3 regions of the Streptosporangium fragile genome follow, and region 3 is predicted to be linked to each of the others. Evidence: riboswitches for the same ligand, from Rfam matches in the RefSeq annotation. Region 3 holds a riboswitch; each other region holds the start of a gene.
The links. Region 3 has a riboswitch for cyclic di-AMP ahead of ABD841_RS19910 (hypothetical protein). Riboswitches for the same ligand answer to the same signal wherever they lie in the genome.
Positions count from the first base shown of each region.

Region 1 (5,478 bases), on a different contig from region 3:
TCCCGCTGACCTACGCGATCGCCTTCATCATGATCATCATGGCCGGTCTGCTGATGTACGCCGACCTGGTCAACCCGGTCCGTCTCTCCGGCTGACCCCGTTCCGCCGCGCCGCCGTACGTACGCCGACGCCGCGTGGCACCGTACGGTTCGTGCCGTCTCGTGCGGTTCGCGGCGCCCGGTACGGTGCCGCGCTCCCGTCGCCGCTCCGGTGCCCGGGGCCGGGCACCGGTCGCGCCCGCAGGCGTTAGGGTTGCGCCGTGGATGACGGGACGCCTGGAGCGCTGATCGACGTGGCGCTGTTCCGGCTACGCCGGATGTGGTCGCGGCCGCTGCGCCCGCGCAGGGCGGGGGAGTCGCAGCGCCCGGTGCAGATGTCGAACGTGATGGTCGTGCACGCCGTGCACAAGCTCGCCCTGGACGTGCCCGAGGTCACCGTGGGCGCCGTCGCCGAGCAGCTGGACGTCGATCCGTCCACCGCCAGCAGACTGGTCAACGACGCCATCGGCGCCGGGTTCGTCGCGCGGGAAGAGTCGGCGGTGGACGCCAGGCGGGCCCGGCTGGTGCTCAGCGACCGGGGCCGCAGGGTGCTCGACGCCGTCGTCCGGCACCGGCGGACCTACCTGGACGGGCTGATGGCCGACTGGGCCGAATCCGACCGCGAGACCTTCGCCCGCCTGCTCGCCCGCTTCGCGGAGGCGGCCGCGGCCCGCCCGGCGAACCTGGCCAACCTCGACCAGGTGATCGCCGAGGCGCTGGAGGGGCCCGCTACTCGCCGGTGACCCCGTCGATCCGCTGGCGGATGATGTCGGCGTGCCCGTTGTGCCGGGCGTACTCCTCGATCATGTGGACGAGGATCCAGCGCAGCGAGACGTCCTGGTCATGGCGCTGCCCCTTGCCGATGGTGTCCAGCGGCAGCCCCGCCGACAGCTCCCTGGCGTGCGCGATCTCCGCTTGCCACCTGTCGAAGGCGTGCTCGGCCGTGGGGCTGGTCTCCAGGGTGTCGAAGTCGCCGTCCGGGTCGTCGTCGGAGTAGTAGATCCCGACCGTGCCCTCGCCGTTGAGCACGTTACGGAACCAGCTGCGCTCGACGTCGGTCATGTGCCGGACCAGACCCAGCAGCGACAGCGTGGACGGCTCGGCCGCGCGCAGGCGCAGCTGCTCGTCCGTCAGTCCCGCGCATTTGACGGCCAGGGTCTCCCGGTGCCAGTCGAGCCACGCGTGCAGCATCGGGCCCTCGTCGGCGATGAAAGGGGGATCAATCCGAGTATCGGTCATGGTGTCCCATCCTTTCGGGCATCACCACCGCTGTCACGTCCTTTTTCCGCCACCGACCTCGTATTCCGCAGGCCCCGGAGCGCGGCGCGGATTCCGCCGGGACCGCCCGCCGAGGGTCGGGACCGCCCGCCGCCGGAGGCCGATTCCGCCCGTCGGCGGCCGGGTCCGGCCGCTCAGAACATCGAGATGTGCGGGTGGTCGTAGTGGTTGGCGGTGATGCCGCCGCGGTCGGACATGAAGCGCCAGCCGGAGCCGTGGTTGATGCGCTGGCGCCAGATCACGTACTTGACGCCGAGCTTGGCCCGGTTCTTGAGGGCCCAGGCGGAGATCTCGTCGCCGAGCTTGAGGTTGGCCGCGGTGGGCATCGCGCCGCCGGTGCTCATCATGAAGTCGCAGGCGCGCCCCAGCGGGTGCTCGCCGCCGTCGTTGGTGGGCCGGTAGCAGCCGACCGTGTACGGGAGGTCGAAGCGCCTCTTGATGGCGTCGCGCATGATGCGGGTCCGGTCGGTGATGTTGTCGGCGCCGGTGGGGAGCTGGGGAGCCCAGGTACCGTCGGCGCGGCGGCCGGAGCCCACGGGGACGAGCCGGTCGAGTTTGTCCTTGATGTCGTCGATCAGGTCCTCGGCCTCGTCGCGCTGGGACTGTACCTCCTTGGCCTCCTCCTTGATCTCGTCGGTGAGCCGGGCCGCCCTCTCGGCGGCCTGCTCCCTGCGGCCGAGGCTGTCGGCGAAGCCCTGCAGGTGGGCGCTCTGCTGGGCGGTGAGCTGCTCCATCACCGCGGCACCGCTCAGATCGGGGGCGAACAGCAGGGAGGGCAGGCTTCCCGCGCTGCTCTGGTAGCGCAGCTGGACGATGGAGTCGACCTCCTGCTTGGCCGCCGCGTACTCCTCCTCCGCCCGCTGCAGGTTCCTCTTGGCGACGGCTTCGGCCTTCTGTGCCTTCTGGAGCGACTCGCGCTTGGCCGCGTAGGACTCGATCAGCTTGTCGATCTTCTTGTTGAGCTTGGCCAGCTCGGCGCGGAGTTCGGCCTCGGTCGGCTTGGGCTCCGCGCTGCCCGCGGTGGGGGCACCGAGCGTGAACGCGGCTGCCGAGCCGAGGCAAAGGATCCAGACCGCATGACGACGGAACGTGGGGGACGGTGCCGCCACGACTCTCCTCTCCTTCCGCCTACCGGGTTAGCTGACGGGTTCGGGCTGGAGGAAGCCCTTCCACCGAAGTGGTTTCACCCCAGGTGCGGTGGTTCCCCGGCTCTCGGGCGAGGCGCCTGAGATTAGGCATATCAGCAGTTAGAGCTGATGTGGGAAGGATAGTAGTGGTAAACCGAAAGTCATGCGACTGCAATCCGAGACCAATAAGTGATCAATCCGTGACGACGGAGCGCAGAAGTTGTGCTGTCTCTTCGGGTAGCACATCGTTCACGAATGCTCCCATGGCCGACTCCGATCCGGCGAGATACTTCAGCTTGTTCGCCGCGCGGCGGATGCTGAAGAGCTCCATGTGGGCATACGCCAGGTCGCGGCCGACATTCACCGGAGCCTGGTGCCAGGCCGCGATGTACGGCATCGGCATGTCGAACAACCCGTCGAGGCGGCGCAGGACGTCGGTGTAGAGGGGGCCGAACGCCGCACGCTCGGCGGGCTCCAGACCTCCCAGGTCGGGCACCCGGCGGTGCGGGTAGAGGTGCACCTCGACGGGCCAGCGCGCCGCGGCCGGCACGAAAGCGGTCCAGTGCTCGTTCGAGGCGACGACCCGGACCCCCGCCTCCCGTTCGGCGGCGAGCACGTCGGCGAACAGGTTGCCGCCGGTCCGCTCCCGATGGCGCTCGGCCGCCCCGAAGGTCAGCCTGGTGCGCGGGGTCACGTACGGGTAGGCGTAGATCTGGCCGTGCGGGTGGGTCAGCGTGATGCCGATCTCCGCCCCCCGGTTCTCGAAGCAGAACACCTGCTCCACGCCCGGCATCGCCGACAGCTCGGCCGTCCGGTCGATCCACGCCTCCATGACCAGCTCGACCTGCTCGGGGGAGAGCCGGGAGAAGGAGGAGTCGTGCTCGGAGGTGAAACAGACCACCTCGCAGCGGCCGGCCCCCGGGCGGACCTCGCTCAACCCGCCGACCTGCCCGTACGTCCCCGGCTGGGCGGAGAAGGACGGGAAGCGGTTCTCGAAGACCACCACCTCGTACTCGGCGGACGGGATCTCGGTCGGGCGGCCGGGGACGGACGGGCACAGCGGGCACTCACTGGCCGGGGGTAGGAAGGTGCGGCCCTGGCGGTGGCCGGCCATCGCGATCCACTCCTCGGTGAGCGGGTCGTAGCGCAGCTCCGAGGCCGGCGGGCGGGGCGGCAGGTCGCGCTCGTCGACCGCGCTGCGGTCCGCGTCGTCCCGCCGGTCGAAGTAGAACAGCTCACGGCCGTCGGCCAGGTGGGTGATGGTGCGCTTCATCGGCTCAGGGTCTCGCTCTCCTGCTGCGGTTCTGTGATGATCAGCTCGCCCACCGCGGCGGCCAGCTCCTCGCGGGCCTCCTCCGGAAGGCCGGAGTCGGTGACCACGACGTGGGCCTCGGACAGCTCGGCGATCGTGCTGATCCCGACCGTGCCCCACTTGGTGTGGTCGGCGGGCACCACCAGCCGGTGCGCGGAGGCGACCAGTGCCCGGTTGGTCTCGGCCTCCAGCAGGTTGGGCGTGGTGAACCCGGCGCGGGTGCTCATCCCGTGCACCCCGAGGAACAGCGTGTCGACGTGAAGCCCCCGGATCGCCGCCACCGCGACCGGGCCCACCAGGGCGTCGGAGGGGGTGCGGACCCCGCCGGTCAGCACGACCGTGCGGTCGGCCCTGGGAGCGCGGTGGAAGACGTCGGCGATCCGGATCGAGTTGGTGATCACGGTGAGCTCCGGTACCTCCACCACGAAGTGGGCGAGCGTCCAGGTGGTCGTCCCGGCGGAGAGCGCGATGGCCGTGCCGGGGCGGACGAGCCGGGCGGCGTGCCGGGCGATCATCTCCTTCTCCGGCTGCTGGCGGCCCGACTTGGCGGTGAACCCCGGCTCCTCGGTCGAGCCGGGCCCGGCGACGGTGGCGCCGCCGTGCACCTTCTCCACCAGCCCGCGCTCGGCCAGGACCTCCAGGTCACGGCGGATCGTCATGTCGGATACGCCAAGCTCCCGCACGAGGTCGGCGACCCTGACGCCGCCACTGCTGCGCACCTTCTCCAGGATCACCTGCTGCCGCTGCTGGGCGAGCATCGGCCCCACTCCTTAATCCACCAGATTCCATCAAATTACCACAGGGGAGCTCGGTGAGCCTGTTGGGTAATGAGGGTTAACGTCTCACAGTTGCTCAAGCTCCCGGTGGATGTTCGCTCTCGCGGCGGTCTCCAGGTCCGCGACGTGGAAGATCGTCGGCAGCTCCAGCAGCGAGCGCAGCACGGCGGCCCGGCCCGCGCGGAAGGCGTCGTCGGGGACGAACCCGTACTCCTCGCGTACGGCGGCCGCGTAGGCGGCGTAGATCTCCGGCGGCGCCCCCAGGATCGCCAGGTCGGCGTCGGACAGCACGGCACCGTCCGCGTCACCGGGCGCCGGGTCGTGGGTGACGGTGAGCCGGACCAGCCGGGCCACCGTGGCCACGTCCGCCGGCGACAGTCCCATCTCCGGCAGCGCGCGCTCGGCCAGACGCGCGCTCCGCTCCTCGTTGTCGCTCCGCTGCGGGTCGTAGACGGCGTCGTGGAACCAGGCCGCCAGCCGCACCAGGTCGGGGTTGTCCGCATGGCCGGCGAGGGCGTCGACGTGGGACAGCACGGCCCGCAGGTGGGCGGTGGTGTGGTAGCGGCGGTGCGGTTCGGCGTACCGGGCGATCAGTTCCCGGCCCAGGTTCTCCGCGCCCGGACCGGCCAGGGAACACCAGAGGTCCATCAGATCTGCGCTCATGAGACGGAGCCTAAAACCATGGTCAGGACCGTGTGGGCGGGCGCCGGAGCGGTGAGTAACCGACCATGCGTCCGACCTGGGTTCTCCTCGTCCTGATCGCCGCCGCCGCGGCCTGCGGGAACGGGCCCGTCGCGACGACACCCCCGCCGCCCTCCCCGCCGAGCACGCCCGCCCCGGCACCGTCCGCCCTGGCCACCCCGGCCCCGGTGACCTTCGTCGAGGCCGCCGAGATCGTGGAGCGGGCCGTGCGGGGCCGGGTCACCAACCTGCAGTTGTACGGCCCG
Region 1 covers NZ_BAAAVI010000090.1:3,348-8,825, forward strand. The annotation lists gene ABD841_RS36115 (M50 family metallopeptidase) at 1-95, shown strand, start outside; gene ABD841_RS36120 (MarR family winged helix-turn-helix transcriptional regulator) at 260-781, shown strand; gene ABD841_RS36125 (DinB family protein) at 768-1,277, opposite strand; gene ABD841_RS36130 (coiled-coil domain-containing protein) at 1,451-2,425, opposite strand; cyclic di-AMP (ydaO/yuaA leader) riboswitch at 2,428-2,564, opposite strand; gene galT (galactose-1-phosphate uridylyltransferase) at 2,637-3,716, opposite strand; gene ABD841_RS36140 (DeoR/GlpR family DNA-binding transcription regulator) at 3,713-4,513, opposite strand; gene ABD841_RS36145 (HD domain-containing protein) at 4,598-5,194, opposite strand; gene ABD841_RS36150 (PepSY domain-containing protein) at 5,260-5,478, shown strand, end outside.
Region 1: it holds a riboswitch for cyclic di-AMP, as region 3 does, so the genes downstream of both, ABD841_RS36130 (coiled-coil domain-containing protein) here and ABD841_RS19910 (hypothetical protein) in region 3, are expected to answer to the same signal.

Region 2 (5,478 bases), on a different contig from region 3:
ATGCCGGCGTCGGAGCCGACGCCCACGATCGTCTTGTCCGAGGCGACGTTGTGCATCCCCGCCGGAACCGTGATCATCCCGCGCACGCAGATGTTCAGGGGCCCGCTCTGGCCGATCGCGGAGATCAGCTCGCTCGCCGTGTCGACCTCGACGGTCGGGCCACCCGCGCCTCCCGTGGTGCCGTTCTGGCCCCAGGCGTTCACCGAGGCGAACCCGGTGGGAGCACCCGAGGTGGGGCAGGTACCCGTGGGCGGCGGTGTGACCGTGGGGCTGGTCGGCGGGTTGCTCGGCCCGCCGACGTCGGTCACCAGCACGTCGTCGAACGAGGCGCTCGCGTAGTAACCGGAGAGGCCCACCTTGCCGGAGGCGAAGGTGGCGTCCGTCGCCGTGACGACCTCGACGTTGTTGACGAAGCCGCGCAGCGTCGTGCCGAACGCCTCCAGCCTGAGGGTGTACCACGTGCCCGCGGTCACCGTCGCCGGAGCCGAGGCGAGGGTCGTCGGGCCGCCGCTGGTCCGCTTGCCCAGGACGACCGAACCCGCGTTGCTCAATCCGAGGAAGTAGTAACTGCTGGTGCTCTGCGCCCTGGCCAGCACCGCGACGTGCCGGCCGGCGCCGTTGAACGCGGTCGGCTTCACCCGCGCCTGCACCGCCTGGTCCGACCATCCGGCGCCGGCCACCGCGCGGGCGTCCGCGCCGGTGCCGGACTGCCGGTAAACCTGGGAGCCGTCGGCGGCCACCGACCAGCTTCCCCCGGACTTCGACCAACCCGTGGCGTTACCGTCCTCGAAATCGTCGCCGAACAGCGTTGCGGCGAACGCGCTGGGCACCGCCAGCAGCGCCATCGCCCCGAGCACCATGACGGCGAGGGCCGCCGCGAGCGCGGCGAGCAGTGAGTTGGCGCGGAGCTCTTTCCTTCTGCGCACCGTGGAACCTCCAGTTCCGTCAGTGCCGACCGGGCCGTGCTCCGGCCCGGTCGGACCATGGCCTTGCGCCGGGGCCCGAACCGGTGACGTCGGCGTGGCCGCGCTCCGCGGTCACGTGCCGGCATGGCCGGAGGCCCTGGCGAACGGTGTCCGCCGGGCGTCGCCGGAGCCCGTCCGCCACCGCCGGCGCAGGCCTTGGACAGGGTCAGGCCTCCGCCGGAGCACGTGCGGACGGGTCCCGGGCGGCGCCCGGGGATGAAGGGTGGGAAAGCGCTATCCAACTCTTTTCGCACTTGTACGCCCCCGGTAAGGGACGGGTCAAGCGCCGAGTTCGTCCCCGTCCGGGCGGCAGCCCGGCCACCCGCCCGGCGGGAACGCGTTCTTCCAGGTGAGAACCCGTCCGCCCGGGTGGGACGTAACGCGAAAATTTCCCCGCGAACACGCGGAGGTTTCCCGGGGCGGCCCCGTCGCCGGGGCGGTACGGCCCGGCGGGCGGGTGGCGCCCCCGCCGGGCGGCCCCACCGCCTTCGACCGTTCGGTGAGCGCCCTCTGCGCCGGCGTCGCCGTCGCCCCCCGCCGGGCGCCTCGACGCGCTTGCCGCAGGCGGCCGAGGGCGGGTTGCGGGTGCCCGCCGGCGCCGGCTACGCCTTCGCCGACGCGGGCAGGCACTCATCGGCTACGCCGCACGGCACGCCGTAGGGCAAGATCACCAGCACCTTCCGCGGGCCGCCGGACAGCGCCGTCGGGCTCTCCCGGGAGCGCGCCGACGTCGCCCGTCACCGGTGGTTCCGGGCACTCCCGCCGCGGCCGTCGCCCGCCGTCGTCTCGCGCGCCGCCCAGTCCAGGAGTGCCCGGGCGGTCTGGAACCGCCGGCCGGAGACCGTCTCGCCGAGGATCACGCCGACCAGCCGGTGGTTGTGGCTGTCGGCGGCGAAGGCCAGGCTGTAGCCCGCGGCGCGGGTGAAACCCGTCTTCAGGCCGAGCGCGCCCGGTGAGCCGAGCAGCTTGTTGGTGTTGTGCCAGGTGTAGGCGCGGTGATCGGCTGTCCTGGGGGTCGTGTGGCGCCGGGTGGAGGTGATCTTCACCAGGGCCGGGTTGCGCAGCGCGATCTCGGCCAGCCGGGTCTGGTCCCGCGCGGTGGAATAGCCCTCGCCCTCGGGGGTGGGCAGCCCGTCGGCGTTGAGGTACCTGGTGTCGCGCATCCCGAGCTCGCGCGCGGTGGCGTTCATCTTCGCGGTGAATCCGGCGACCCCGGGACCGTAGGCGCGGGCCAGCGCGTGGGCGGCGTCCGCGCCCGAGGGAAGCATCAGGCCGTACAGGAGGTCCTCGACGGAGAGCCGGTCTCCCACGCGCAGGTACGCGCTGGTGCCTCCACCGGCCTGTGCGTACCACACGTCCTCCGGCGTGATCGTGACCGTGTCCGTCGGCCTAGCCTCCCTGAGCACGATGTATGCGGTCATCACCTTGGTCAGGCTGGCCACCGGCATTCGCCGGTCGGCCCCCTTGCTGAGCCTGACGTCGCCCGTCGAGGCGTCGACCAGATAGGCCGCGCGTCCGAGCACCGCCGGTGCCTTGCTGCGGGCGGCCTCACCGCCGGCGGGCGGGGTCAGCGGGAGGAGCGTCCCGGCGCCGGTCTGCGGGGCGCCGGTCTGCACGGTGGCGGCGCCGGTCTGCGGGGCGCCGGTCTGCACGGTGGCGGCTTGCGCGGTGGCGGCACCGGAGGCCACGGTACCGACGGCGACGACGGCGCCCACGAGTGCGTGACCCAGCCGGTTCTTCGGGAGACCCAGCCGGTTCTCCGGGAAGTCCGGGCGGTCCGGGGAGAGGTTCAGGCGGTTCTTCGGGGAGGAGGCAAGCCGGTGCTTGGGCATGATGGGTTGGTCCTTGCTTCCATGCCGCCTACCGGGTCAGCTGACGGGTTCGGGCTGGGAAGTGCCCTACGGGGCGCAGCTCGGGGGCTGGCGCTCCGATTCACCCCGAAGGGATGGGTCCCCGGCTCCGCGAGGTGCGGATTCGGCGGCCGTGCGCCGTCCCGGCGGGAAGGGCCCGCCGGGGACACACGGTCCGGGCAACGAAACGGCAACGGGTGCGGCCGGATGGTCGTGCCTGCGTCTGCCGCGATTCCCTAGAAAGTAATATAACCGCACATAAATCCGCAAATGGGACAAAAGGTGCCGCGTCTTGTCGTGCGCGGGGACCGGCGGCCCGGCCTGATCCCCCCGAACCCCGCGTCGCCCCGCCACCGCGGAGAACGGATCGCCCGCTCCGGGCCGCGTACCCCTCCGACGGGCCCGGAGCGGGCGTCGCCTTCCGGCGTCCTACTCCTCGGAGCCGGTCTCCTTCGCGAGCTTCACGGGAGGTCCGGCGGGCTGGCGTCTTTCCCGCGCCCGGTCCGCCCGCTCGTGCTTCAGGACCGCCCGTACGCCGAGCAGGAAGACAGTGGCGACGATGGCGGGAGGCGCCAGAGCCGAGACGATCTCGTACATGAAGATCACCGCTTGTGTGGGATGAGAGGCGAGGCTGCTCCAAGGATACGGTTCCGTGCGGGCGGGTTGCCCGGCGAGGCGGGGTGATCGCGTCTGCGCCGCGGCCCGGACAGGGGAGACGTTGACCGGCGGTCGCCCGGCGGGGCCGCCGCAGCCGCCGGCCCTCCGCGCCGACGCGGCTCGTACGCCGCCCGGGGCGCCGGAAACACGCCCGGATTCCCCGCCCGGCCGGTGCGCGGTCCTTCGGGGAGCGGAGGAGCCGCCGGCGGCGCGTACCCCGCGCCCGGTGACGGCTTACCCCGCGCGGGCCGACCCGGGCCGCCAACGCGATGGTAAGGATGGCGTCAACGGAGCGCCGGATGGTAATCCTCGACATGGCATAGGTGATCAAGGGAATGACCGCGTTCGGGTGAGGGGACGACGTGCGTGTTGAGGATCTGTCCGAGGCCGAGCTCCGGGTGTGGGAGGCCTTTCCACACGGGGAGGAGGTCGACTTCACGACCGGGGATCCGGCAGAGGACGACCCGGCGGCGGGGGCTGCCTGGGGCGCGGAGCGGACGGTCCGTGGCCGGGTGATCGCCGCTCTGCTGATGAGCGAGGAGGCGCCGCGGTCGCACCGGATCCCGGCGATGAGGCTCAAGGGGGCCCGGATCACCGAGCGGGTGGACCTCGCCTACTCCACGGTCCGTCACTCGGCTCGGTTCCTGTCGTGCTTCTTCGAGCGGGATCCGAGCCTGTACTGGGCCCGGTGTTCGCAGCTGAGCTTCAAACGCTCTCATCTGCCGGGTCTGTCGGGATCCAACGCGCAGATCGACGGGCACCTGCGGCTGGAGGCCTGTGTCTGCACCGGCCTGCTGGAACTGCGGGGAACCCAGGTGACGGGAAGCCTCACGCTGAGCCACGCGCGGGTCGGCGCGGTCGACTGCGACCGGCTGCAGGCGGGCCGCGGCCTGTCCGCGATCGGGCTGAGAGCCGTGGGCCAGGTCCGGCTGTCCGACGCCCGGGTGACCGGCACTGTGATCATGGATGAGGCGCGCTTCGCCCCGGCCGACGGCCCGGCGCTCGTGCTGGACGGGCTGGTCGCCGACGGCAGTGTCTTCTGCCGGTGGATGAGGGTCACCGGGATGGTCAGAGCGCGCAACACCCGGGTGACCGGGCCGTTCAGCTTCACCGGAAGCACGATCGCCCATCCCGGTCGGATGGCCCTGCTCGGTTCCCGCATCACCGCCGAGGGCGGACTGTACCTGGGCAGTGGATTCACCGTGACGGGCATCGTACGGCTGGCCAACTCCCGGGTCGATCGGGAGCTCAGCCTGGACGGCGCCACCCTGACCCATCCCGGCGGGGACGCGCTCCAGGCCGCCGAACTCCAGGTCGAGGGCACCCTCGAGGCGCGCGAGCTCACCGCGTGCGGCCGGGTGGACCTGTCGCAGGCGCGTATCGCCGGGTCGCTGAACCTGACCGGCGCACAGCTGACCACGCCGGATTCGAGCCCGGCCGGCAGGATCGCCCTGGACGCCGGCGGCGTCACGGTCGGAGGCGGGCTGTCGTGCTCCGGAGGCTTCCGGGCGGAGGGCGAGGTCCGGCTCGCCGACGCGCATGTCGGCACGTTCGCCGACTTCGGTGGTGCCCACCTGGCCAATCCCGGCGGCAGGGCACTCGACGCCGCCGGGGCGAGCATCGGCGGCGGCCTGGAATGCGGGCACGGCTTCACCGCCGAGGGCGAACTCACACTGACCGGCGCCCGCGTCGGCCGGCGCCTGTCCCTCAACGGCGCCACCCTGTCCGCTCCCGGGGGCAGGGCGCTGGCGGCCTGGCAGCTGGAGGCCCGGGAGCTGGATCTGCGGCCGGTGAAGGCCCCCGAGGGCGTCGTGGACCTGCGGCACGCCAGGATCGGCGTGATCCGTGATGACCCCGCCACCTGGCCAGCGTGCCGCCAGGACGGCCTGACCTACGACGCCCTGGACCCGATGCCGCCCGCCGCCGAACGGCTGGCCTGGCTGCGGTCCGGCCCGGACGGATACGTGCCGCAGCCGTACGAGCAGCTCGCCACCACCTACCGGCGG
Region 2 covers NZ_BAAAVI010000042.1:11,763-17,240, reverse strand. The annotation lists gene ABD841_RS25430 (pectate lyase family protein) at 1-926, opposite strand, end outside; gene ABD841_RS25425 (D-alanyl-D-alanine carboxypeptidase family protein) at 1,703-2,797, opposite strand; cyclic di-AMP (ydaO/yuaA leader) riboswitch at 2,808-2,955, opposite strand; gene ABD841_RS25420 (hypothetical protein) at 3,245-3,412, opposite strand; gene ABD841_RS25415 (hypothetical protein) at 3,835-5,478, shown strand, end outside.
Region 2: it holds a riboswitch for cyclic di-AMP, as region 3 does, so the genes downstream of both, ABD841_RS25425 (D-alanyl-D-alanine carboxypeptidase family protein) here and ABD841_RS19910 (hypothetical protein) in region 3, are expected to answer to the same signal.

Region 3 (5,478 bases):
GGGAAGGTGACCAACCTGGCCCCGGGGATCGCCTCCGCGGTGGCGATCCCCCCGGAGAGCGGGACGAGCTGGTCGTCCTCGCCGTGCATCACGAGGGCGGGCACCCTGAGCCCCTTGAGCGCGGGGGCACGGTCTCCGGAGGAGATGATGGCGGCCAGCTGCCTGGCGGTTCCCGCCGGGTCGTAGGAACGGTCGTAGCTCAGCCCGGCGATCCTGACGAGCCGCTCGCGGTCGAGCGGGTAGCCGGGCGAGCCGATGACCTCCCAGGTCGCCAGGGTCCGCCGGATCGCGGTCTCACGGTCGGGCGAGGGAGGCGACATCAGCGCCGCCATCGCGGCGTCGGTCGGCGGGGCGGCCTGCGGGCTCGGGGTGGACATGATCGAGGTGAGGCTGCGCACACGGCCCGGATGGCGGATCGCCAGCGACTGGGCGATCATGCCGCCCATCGAGACGCCGACCACATGGGCCGCGTCCCAGCCGAGCGCGTCGAGCAGCCCGGCGCTGTCGTCGGCCATGTCGTCGAGCAGGTACGGCACCTGCCCGTCGCCTCCCGGGGCGGGCACCCCGGCCTCGTGCAGATGCGTGCTCTCGCCGATGTCGCGGTTGTCGAAACGCACCACGTGGTGCCCCCGATCGGCGAGGAGGCCGCAGAACTCCTCGTCCCAGTGGATCATCTGGGAGCCCAGCCCCATGATCAGCAGAAGCGGACGCCCTCCGGGTGAGCCGAAGGTGTCGTAGGCGATCTCGATGCCGTTCGCCGAGGCTCGCAGAGTCATGGTCCTCCTACCGTGCCGGTCCTGCGGAACAGAATCTCATTCTGTACAGAGGCGGGGCAAGGGTGGGGTCACCTGGCCGGAGGAGCGCCGGTCAACCGCGCGGGGGACGGCACACGGCAGGGGCACGGCTACCCTTCGGGTCATGCCCCTGCCGCACACCCCGGGCACAAAGAAAGGTCCCATGGTCACGTTCTCCGTTCCGCGCGCACCCGGGAGGCGAAGCGCGGGCTCAGCACCGGGGGCTTCCCGCCGGGTGTCGCGATCCCGCGGCGGGTCGCCGGGGCGCCGCTGGGGCTCCGTGGTGGCGGCGCTGCTCATCGGCGCGCTGCCGGCATGCGGGACCGGCGCGTCGGGCACCACGGACCCGTCGCCCGCCCGGGAGGGCAGCCGCAGCCTGGTGCTCCCGCCGCCCGAGAAGGCCGGGCCCGTGAAACTCACCGGCATGTGGCCGTTCCTCACCCGCGAGGAACTACTGGACCGGCATCCCCACGTCCGGGGCGCCACCGTCGAGGACGCGGTGCAGGTGCGGTACGAGGAGGTCAAACGGGCCAAGGGCCACTCCTTGACCAGGGGGTTCATCTTCACCGGCTACGACGTGCGGATCAGCCGGGATCAGGAGGCGCCGACCGTTGAACACGCCCTCCAGACGTTCCTGGCGGGCGACACCCCCGACCACGCCTTCGACCTCCCGGCGGGGCCGTTCGGCGGCCACGCCCGCTGCGTCGGCCTGGAGCTCGTCGGCTCCGAGACCGGCATGTGCGCCTGGGCCGACGACGGCACGGTCGGGGTGATACTCGGCCCGAACTTCAGCGCCGCCGAGTTCAAGGAGATGCTTCCGGGGTTCCGCGCCGCCGTCGAACGCTGACGACCGCCCGGCGCCGGAGGCGGCGCCCCCATCCGCCGCGCGGCGGGGGCGAGCACCGGCGGACGACGTTCCGGCAGCCGAAGGCCCCGGCGCGGGAGCGCCGGGGCCGGGTCGTGCGAGGGTGTCCCCCGAGGACGTCGCGGGGAACGCCCGGAGGGACCGCGCGGGGACGCCAGGGGGAAACGTCCCGGAGGAGTCGCGCGGGGACGCCGCGGGACGGTCAGGCGCGGCGGCGGCCGGGGCGGCGGCGACGGCCGGTGAGCAGGAGGGCGCCTCCGCCCACGGCGATGAGCAGGACCGCCGCGGCGGTGCCCTTCGAGCCCGAGGAGGAGCTCGCGGCGGCGTTGGCGGCGCCGTCCAGGTCACGCGCTTCCTTCTCGCGCTTGACGTCCGCCGTGAGCACGACGTTCTTGGACGAGCCCGCCGCCGGCCCGGCGACGGCCTCGGCCTTCGTGGCCTCCTCGGCCTTCTTCGGCTCCGCGACGACCTCGGTCTTCTTCGGCTCCGCGGCCTTCTTCGGCTCGGCCGGCTTGGCGACGAGGGGCTTCGGCGGGACGGCCGGGTTGCGGTCCTTGCGGCCCCAGGCGCCGGTGGAGAAGGCCACCGGGTGGTTCTTCTTGCCCACGCCGTCGCCCCACTTGGTGATCACGTACTGGACCTTGATGTGACCCATGCCGCCGTTGCCGTTGACCATGAGCGTGTTGGGGTTGAACGTGCCGCCGGTCAGATCCGCGAAGGTCTTGGCGTCGAGGTCCAGCATGACGCCCCGGCTGGAGGGCTCGCCGGGACCGCGGTCGCCGACGAAGAACTTGGCCTTCTTGCCCTTGTAGATGACGTAGCCCTCGGTGAACAGGGGCCAGCTCGGGCTCGCGGCCATGCCCTTCTGCATCGGCTTGCCGCTCGCGGGCAGGCCGGTGTCACCGGCGCGGCCGGAGGAGTCGTCCCAGAAGTAGGAAGCCGTGGTCGACCCGGTGAGCAGGACGGTCTGGGAGGCGGCGTCGGGCTTGTCGGCTCCCGGGGCGGTACGGGCCGCGGGGGTGGCGGAGGCGGGCAGCGCGGAGGCGACACCGGTGGCGGTCAGCACGCTCGCGCCGACGAGGAGCGCGGCGGCGAGACGGTTCTTGTGCAGGGCGAAGAAGAAGCGCATGGGGAAAACGAGCTCTTTCACGAGGGAACGGGGCGGCCACGTGCGGCACACGGCGGAGGCACGGGCGAGGACGCGCTCGACGAGAAAAGGCGCAGCGGGATCAACCAGGCGCTACGCGAAGCACGGGCGGGAAGGCACCGCGATCAGGCGCGACGGAAGGGTTCGGGTGAAGTTCTGGCGAGCTGAGGGCGAAGGTCCGGGAGCCTGCACGTCAAGATCCGGGGAACCGGGACATGCGGGTCCGGGGACCGGCGCGTGCGGCCTACGGGACCGGCACGGCCACGGAACGCGCCGACATGGTGACGCGGTGATCCATGGGGGGATCTCCTCTCCATCTCGTCTACCGGGTTAGCTGACGGGTTCGGGCGGTGGAGTTGCCCTACCGCCGCGCGCTCGCGGCGGATTCACCCCGGGAAGGTGGGTCCCCGGCTCCCGCGGGCTTGGCGGCCCTCGGGACTCGACGTCGGCCGGCCGCTCCTTCTGTTGAAGGGCAGGTCACCAACCGATAACAACCAGGACACTACCCAGCACAATGGGACAAAGCAAAACAAATCCCATGAAAAGCCCAGAAGATCTACCTACAACCCCCAAGAAACACCCACCCCGGGGGTGGCCGGCGTCGCCCCTGCCGGCCGCCTCGGCACCGCGAGCAGCCCCGGTACACCCGTACCGCGGGAGGCCCGGCACGCCCCGCCGCGGGAGACCCGGCACACCCCGCCACGGGAGACCCGATACGCCTCTACCGCGGGAGGCCCGGCACACCCCGCCGCGGAAGGCCCGGCCGGGTGATCGGCCTCAGTGATCAGTCCCACCAGAACGACCAGGCGTTCCTGCCCTTGATCTGCTCGGCGTAGTCGATGAGGGTGCCGGCGCCCTGGATGATGCTGTCGGGGCAGAACGTCCAGTGCTCGGCCGCGACGTGCAGGGCGTGCTCCGAGGTCGTCGGCGGCGCGGCGACGCTCAGGTCGAGGGTGTTGAACCCCATGCCGACCACCCGGGCCCCGAACCTCTCCTCCCAGCTGCGCACCACGGCGGCCAGCGGAACCATCCACTCGTTGTGGTTCAGGGCGCCCTGCCAGCCCATGACGGCGAGCGCGTCGGCGCTCCGCTCGACGGCGACCAGGCCCAGCGGGGTCCGGCGCTCGGCCACCAGCCGGGCGTACCAGTCGGCGACCACGCCGGGGTCGGCGACAAGCTTGCCCGGCGGCGCCGGGCCCGGACAGCGGGGGCCGAAGGGGTCGAGGATGTCGACCTGGTCGGCGTGGGCCTTGGCGACCCAGTCGGTCCACACCTCGGCCATGAACGCCGCCGCGTGGTAGTTGTCGATCTCGGCGGCGGCGTCCGGGGCGATCTGGCCGGCCGCCCAGGGCTGGACGGAGTCCTCCAGCAGCACCGGCCAGAGGCCCGAGTGCTCGTGCTGGGCGCGCAGCAGGGCCCAGTACTCTCCGGACACCGCCACGTCGCTGAGCCAGAAGGCGGGTCGGGCACGGATCGACAGCTGCGAGTAACCAGGATCGGGCCAGACCACGTCACCGGGCGGCAGCTCCACGGAGAGCCGTCGGCCCTCGCCCCCGTCGGCGAACAGCTGGCTCAGAAATGGCGGAAGGTGCCCCCGCTCGCAATCGTCCATCTCTACCGATCCGATCCTGACCACGGACCAATTTTGTCCCGTCAAGCGTCCCGAGGGACAGTTCCGCCCTGGTACAGGCAAAACTTATCGGTACAGAAACGAACGAAACCCCTGGGCGCCCGTCTTCAACCGCCTCCCGGGCGCCTGGCTTCGGCCCTCCCGGTGACGGCCTCCGGCATCCCCCGGGGGCACCCGCCTCGCCTCCCCGGCGACGGCCTCCGGCCGCCTCCCGGGCACCCCCGCCTCGCCTCCCCGGCGACGGCTCCGGCCGCTCTTCGTTCTCAGTCCTTGACCGCCCCGCCCAGCCCGGCCACCAGCTTGCGCTGGACGGCCACGAAGAAGATCAGTACGGGGATGGTCATCAGCGTCGAGGCCGCCATGATGCCGCCCCAGTCGTTCTCGTCGGGCTTGAAGAAGACCAGCAGGGCCGCGGGCAGGGTCTGGTTGTCCTTGGCCGAGATGATGAAGGTCCTGGCGAAGATGAAGTCGTTCCAGGCGGTGATGAAGGAGAAGACGCTCGTCGCGATCAGGCCGGGCGCGACCAGGGGGAACAGGATCCGCCACAGGATGACCTGCCGGCTCGCACCGTCGATCATCGCGGCTTCCTCCAGCGCCTCCGGCACCGCCGCCACGAACCCGCGCATCATCCAGACGGCGAACGGCAGCGAGAACGCCAGGTGGACCAGGACGAGCGAGCCCAGGGTGTTGAGGCCCACGCCGGGCACCACCGCGCCGATGTCGCGGACGAGGAAGAACAGCGGGATGGTGAGCGCCTCCACCGGCACCATCTGCGCCACCAGGAACATGATCAGCACCGTCGTGCGGAACCGGAAGCGGAACCGGGTCACCGCCACCGCGGCGAGGAAGGCGACCACCGCCGAGAGCACGACGACGCTGAGGGCGACGCCGAGGCTGTTGAGAAAGTAGCGGCCGAAGTTCTCCCCGCCCAGCACCCGCTGGAAGTGCTCGAAGGTCGGCGCCAGCGTCCACGGGCGCACCTGGAGCGACTGGATCTCGCCCGCGGGCTTGAGCGCGGACAGCACCATCCAGTAGATCGGGA
Region 3 covers NZ_BAAAVI010000028.1:18,674-24,151, forward strand. The annotation lists gene ABD841_RS19900 (alpha/beta fold hydrolase) at 1-776, opposite strand, end outside; gene ABD841_RS19905 (hypothetical protein) at 1,030-1,641, shown strand; gene ABD841_RS19910 (hypothetical protein) at 1,862-2,809, opposite strand; cyclic di-AMP (ydaO/yuaA leader) riboswitch at 3,111-3,244, opposite strand; gene ABD841_RS19915 (DUF4253 domain-containing protein) at 3,591-4,442, opposite strand; gene ABD841_RS19920 (carbohydrate ABC transporter permease) at 4,700-5,478, opposite strand, start outside.